2 regions of the Fervidobacterium islandicum genome follow, and region 2 is predicted to be linked to the other one. Evidence: predicted binding sites of a transcription regulator. Region 2 holds the regulator's gene; the other holds the start of a gene.
What was found. Region 2 encodes HrcA, which represses chaperone genes, less so after heat shock. Its sites were predicted from a motif close to ATTAGCACTCNNANNNTNNGAGTGCTAAT; they were not measured.
Positions count from the first base shown of each region.

Region 1: the regulator HrcA is predicted to act here: its motif matches at 1,013-1,041, upstream of dnaK (molecular chaperone DnaK).

Region 1 covers NZ_CP014334.2:1,642,521-1,645,675, reverse strand. Annotated here, with positions in the region: gene NA23_RS07905 (hypothetical protein) at 1-5, opposite strand, end outside; gene NA23_RS07900 (lysozyme family protein) at 176-940, shown strand; gene dnaK (molecular chaperone DnaK) at 1,100-2,887, shown strand.
Region 2 covers NZ_CP014334.2:1,996,722-1,999,876, forward strand. Annotated here, with positions in the region: gene NA23_RS09545 (nucleotide exchange factor GrpE) at 24-659, opposite strand; gene hrcA (heat-inducible transcriptional repressor HrcA) at 691-1,740, opposite strand; gene NA23_RS09555 (DMT family transporter) at 2,003-2,869, shown strand; gene rpsB (30S ribosomal protein S2) at 2,940-3,155, opposite strand, start outside.

The DNA.
Region 1 (3,155 bases), 350 kb from region 2:
AACATACTATCGCCTTCTTTCGTAGTTTTTTGGGTCACGTGGTTGCTCCACATGGCCCTATATAACTTTTGACCTTGTGTGAGGAAGAATCGTTCAGTTTTTTCCAACATTGCGTGTTATGGTATAATCTTAAATACTGAAAAACTCCAAATTGTGCATGTTCGGAGGTTAAAGAGTGGGCGATTCCAAAAAGCTTGAAAATATCCTTTTTTATGCAATAATCACAGGAAGCCTAATTATCATCTTTTCAATTATTTTAATCTTCCTAAACAACAAATCTGCGCAAGCCCAAGCCGAACCTACTGAGCTTGCCACTGCTGCACTGTATATTTCATCAACAGAAAGTCCCACTGAAGAAACCGAAGAAAGCATTGTTTCTAGCAAGACTGATTTTGAAACTGATATTCAAGAAGACACAATAACACTACTTGAGCAGTACAACCAAATACGCGAAGAATTGGAAAGAATAAAGCAAGCACTGGCAAGAGATAGAACAGTCGAATACGTAATCTACAGTGTGGTTGACTACGAAGGAGACGAACTCACTTTTGATGAGCTGGGTGGTTTTACAAAGTATGGGATTTCTTCAAAGCACAACCCAGACATTGACGTCTTCAGAGTTACAAGGAAAGACGCCTTCAACATCCTTTACGTTCGCTACTATGTTCCAAACAAACTATATGAGTACCATAGTGTTAGACTCCAGGTTGCTCTCATGCACATGTGTGTTCTCTTCGGCAACAAAGCCTTTTCCATTGCTTATTCTATAGTACCAAAAAGCAAACTCATCATCCTACGAGATTCCGATCCCGAGTTCCCACAGGTAATTGAACAGCTCAGACTTGCCTTTCGACAACATGCCAAACAGCTTGGCATCAAAAATCCAAGATATCTAAACGGTTGGCTAAACCGAATAGACAAAGTATTCTACATAGGCTGATCGCCTAATTAATAAAGGTACAAACGACTTACACCGTCCAAATTTCCAGGACGAATTTTTTTAAAAATTTCAATTATCACTCTTGACAAAAGAGTGCTAATCTGGTAGAATATAACTGCCAAGCAAAAGAAAACAAAAATATAACGGAGGTGGATATATATGGCTAAGAAGGAGTTTGTTGTTGGAATTGACCTTGGAACGACCAACTCGGTCATTGCGTGGATGAAACCGGATGGAACCGTTGAGGTCATTCCAAACGCAGAGGGTAGCAGAACAACACCATCTATAGTCTCGTTTACGAAAACTGGTGAGATTCTTGTCGGTGAACCGGCAAAACGTCAGCTCATTTTGAACTCGGAGAGAACCATAAAATCTATCAAAAGAAAGATGGGTTCAGACTACAAGGTGAGGATCGATGATAAAGAGTACACCCCACAGGAAATCAGTGCGCTCATACTCAAAAAGCTCAAAAAAGACGCAGAAGAGTACCTCGGTGGTGAAATTAAAAAGGCAGTTATTACTTGTCCAGCTTACTTCAACGACGCTCAGCGACAAGCTACAAAAGAAGCTGGTATCATAGCTGGACTGGAAGTACTCAGAATCATCAACGAACCAACGGCTGCAGCACTTGCATATGGTCTTGACAAGATGGAAGGCGAAAGAAAAGTTCTTGTCTACGACCTTGGTGGCGGAACATTTGACGTTTCCATACTCGAAATCGGTGGAGGTGTTATTCAGGTTATCGCAACAAGCGGTAACAACCACCTTGGTGGTGACGACTTCGACCAGAGGATAATGGACTACATAATCGACGAGTTCAAAAAACAGCATGGAGTTGACCTGAGAAACGATAAACAGGCACTGCAAAGGATCAGAGACGCTGCAGAAAAAGCAAAGATTGAGCTTTCTACAAAACTTGAAACGGACATAAGCTTGCCATACATCACAGCAACGGCTGAAGGTCCGTTGCACCTTGAAATGAAACTCACAAGAGCTATGTTCGAATCGCTCACAAGAGACCTCGTTGAAAAGACAAGAGAACCAATAGAAAGGGCGCTTAGCGATGCGAAACTATCACCACAAGACATCGATGAAATCATCCTTGTCGGTGGTATGACAAGAGTTCCAATGGTTCAGAAATTCATCAAGGACATCTTCGGAAAAGAACCGAACAAGAGCGTCAACCCAGACGAAGCAGTTGCTATCGGTGCTGCAATACAGGCTGCCATTTTGGCTGGAACAGAAGGTGCAAAAGACAAAGACGTTGTGCTTGTAGACGTTACACCGCTGACACTTGGTGTTGAAGTCAAAGGTGGATTACTCGAACCAATAATTCCAAGGAACACGACCATACCAGTTAAAAAGAGCAAGATATTCACAACAGCTGAAGACGGACAGACAAGCGTTGAAGTCAGAGTCTACCAAGGTGAACGTGCAATGGCAAGGGACAACATATTCCTTGGCAGCTTCCAACTCGTAGGCATTCCACCAGCACCGAGAGGAGTACCACAAATCGAAGTCACATTCGATATCGACGCAGATGGTATAGTGCACGTTTCTGCAAAAGACCTCGGAACTGGTAAAGAACAATCGATGGTTGTCACAGGTAGACACCAGCTCAGCAGTGATGAAATCGAAAGAATGATTAGAGAAGCTCAGATGTACGAAGAACAAGACAGAAGAAAACGCGAAGAAGTCGAACTCAAGAACAAAGCAGACGACCTTGCATACCACATTGAAAAAGTGCTCAAAGAAAACAGTGACAAGATACCAGAAGATACAAAGAACAGACTCGAAGAAATCATTAGAGACTTGAAAGATGCAATCAACAGAGATGACATTGCAAAAGTCAAGATACTCTTTGACGATTTGCAGAGAGAAAGCATGAAGATAGGCGAATACCTCTACAAACAGCAAGCTCAGGGTGGAGCACCAGAGCAACAATAAACAATAATTAAGTAAAACTGACACAACGGGCAGAAATGCCCGTTGTTTTTTTTACGGACCTCTCACTAAAGTGAGTGCAGGATCGTATAGACAATCACACAAAAGAAACTACGGGTCGATCAAAATTGTTCAAGATAGAAATACGCGTTACACTTATCTCATGGAGGCGATACTCGATTATTAGTGATATTACTTTAGCTTCTTCGGATTTCAAGAATCGAGGTACTTGCTATCTTTTCATTGAAAGAGGTTTGTTGGGTAGAACTGT
Region 2 (3,155 bases):
GTATCACCTCTGCTTGTCATTTTTTATTGCTCATTCTCTTGCTTGTTCTCTGTCATGTTCTCAGATGTTTTTGCCTTCTTCCTTGGTTTTACAGCAACGCGCACTTTCGTTGGTTTTACAACCTGTCCGTTGAATGTGTAACCGTCTTCAATAACTTCAAGGATTGTGTATTCTTCAACATCATCGCGTTCTTCTTTCTCAAAGGCTTCATGGTTGAACGGGTCGAATTTACCTGTTGCGTCTATAACCCTTAATCCTTCGTTCTCCAAGGTCTTCAAGAGTTTTTCATATATCTTCTCTACTCCAAGTTTGAACTTTTCCAGGTCATTATCGGATTCGTAGTACTTAAAAGCCCTCTTGAAGTCATCTAAAATTGGTATAAGTGCTTTGATGATGCGAAGTGCGGTTGACTTTGAGGCATCTTTCAGCTGCCTGTCGACGTCCAATTTGTAGTTTTCAAACGTTGCTTTGATTATGCGTGCTGCATTCTGGATTTCTTTTAGTTGGTTTTCAAGTTCGGCTATTTTCTCCTTTAACTGCTTGTTTTCCTCGAATAATCCGTTCTGATTCATCTCTTCGTTCTCCTTTATCTCATTTAAATTTTGCGAATTATTGTTTTGCATTTCTTTCATTTCGTTTATTTTCTTTTCTTCACACATGGTCTCAACCTCCTTCTTATCTGGATTGATTTTAGATATTTCTCGATACAACAGTGAAGTATTCACTCAATCTGTTGAGCATGAATTCAAAGCTGTCGATGACTAAGTCATATCTCCCGTATTTGTCAAAGATGACAGCAACGCGCCCAACAGGTGTATCTTCTGAATAAAACTGACCGAGCATTACCGAGAAGTCTTCCAAGAATCTAAGGCCGTGTTCTTTACCGATGAATATATCGTTTTCAAGCTCAAAGAGTTCTTTGTAGAATGTGTCCGACGCGACGTATGCAAGGATGTTCTGCAATTTCTTCAGGTTGATTCTTTCATTTGAAAGTAAGTTTGGTAGTCCCTCTGTTATGTAATCTTCGTAACTCTCAACTGATAGTCTTTCAGTTATTTCCAGGAAACCTCGGCTGAGCGTTCCGAAATCGTTCTCTTTGAAGTTGTTTAAATTGCTCAAGTTATTTATTCGAGCGAGAATATCCCTAAGCTTGGATCTGAATTCGTTCAAAGTTAGTCCTGTCATTACTTTGTTGAGCATTTCTTCTATTTTTTCCGTATCGTCGAGTTCACTGTGTTGGATCGGGATTGATGAGCTTAGACCAAGCGATGTTATTATATTCGCGATCGAAAAATTCTTGCTTACAGGTGTGACAACTATCCTTTTTATCCTTAAAGTTAACGGACTCGGTTTTTCGATGACAACCATACCTTTTGTTGAAGAACTTAAAAGTTTTGCGGCACCTGTAAGGACCTTTTCCATATCACCGATAGGGAAACGTGCCGCAACTTCGACGTGTGTGCTCTTTGATTTTATTTCTTCTCTAATTTTCCTAAGTTCGTTTACATAAAACCTGAGACCTTTGTCCGTTGGGACACGACCAGCTGATGTGTGCGGCTGGTATATATAGCCTGTTCTCATCAACCGATTCATGTCGTTTCTGATAGTGGCACCAGACCTTTCAATCGTAGCACTTTCCAAAACCCTTTTTGAACTCACTGGGGTTTTGGTATTGATGTACTCTTGAACGATACAATAGAGAACTTTCTTCTGCCTTTCGGTGATATCGTTTCCGAGCATACTTAACTATCACCTCGCTTTTTTGTATATCCATTCTTGCTGTTCTATTATTATCAAACTTATTAGCAATCAACATCCAAGTCTGCTAATATATTACCACAGATTTGTCGATTTGTCAATTTCTTGAGAGCTTACAATACGGTGTTGTTCGGATTTTTGTTACATAAAACTCTTCTTGATGAAAGGATTATTTTTGATAAAATAGAGACATAAAATTGTGCGGAATGCGAACTTTCTTATCGATGAAGATGAGGTGGTCCCTGTGAACTGGAAGGTTTATATATCTGGAGTAGCCGTTTCTACTATATTTGGATTGTCTTTTCTTTTTACCAAAAACAGCATACAGCACATCAACGTCTACACGTTTTTAGCTTACAGGTTTGCGGTGGCAAGTATCGTTATGCTTTTGCTCGTTGGTGTTGGAGTTATCAGGTTGTCAAAAAAGCCATATTGGAAATTGTGGAAGGTGGCTTTATTTCAGCCGATTCTGTACTTTGTTTTTGAAACAAACGGGTTAAGATTTGCGACTTCTTCGGAAGCAGGGATGTTGATCGCTTTGATTCCGATTGTAATTACCGTTCTGAGTCCTTTGCTATTGAAGGAAAGAATAAAATGGTACCAATTTCTGTTCGCTTTTCTGAGCTTTTTTGGTGTCTTTCTTATCGTTGCGAGTGGTGGTTTTGAGCAAGGAGCGCTTGTCGGAAAGCTCTTGATCTTAGGTGCTGTGCTTTCTGCAGCTCTTTACAATATCTTCTCGAGGAAGTTGTCTGCACAGTTCACACCTGTGGAGACGACGTTCTTCATGATGATAACGGGTTTTGTGTTCTTCTTTTTGGTGAGTATCTTCACAGGTCAGTTCAAGGTAACACTCCATCCGGCTGTTATAATGGGAGCATTGTACCTTGGTGTGCTTTCTTCAACAGTCGCGTTCTTTTTGGTGAATTTCATGCTCAGCAAAGTTCCGCCAACGGTCTCTTCGCTTTTTTCGAATTTGACAACGGTGATTTCAGTAATTGCTGGTAGTGTCATCAGACATGAGAAGATTGCGGCATTGCAGATACTTGGAATGGTTTTAATACTCGTATCACTTGTGGCTAACTCCTATTTGAAAAGTAAAGAAATGCACTGAAGACGGTATAAATCAAATGAATTAAAAAGCCCTCGGTTTTTTCCGAGGGCTTCGTTTTAAATTACAGCTCTTATATTTCTTCTTCGTCAAGGTTTTCTGGGATATTAATTTCGATTTCTTCTGTTTCAACTGTTGCAGGCATTGCTTCTTCTGTTGAGTACGGTACCCCTTCGCGACCTTCGAGGTATGCATCGGCTATTTTACCAGCGATGAGTGCAATAGCTCTTATTGCATCGTCATTCGATGGGATCACGTAGTCGATTGGATCAGGGTCGCAGTTGGTGTC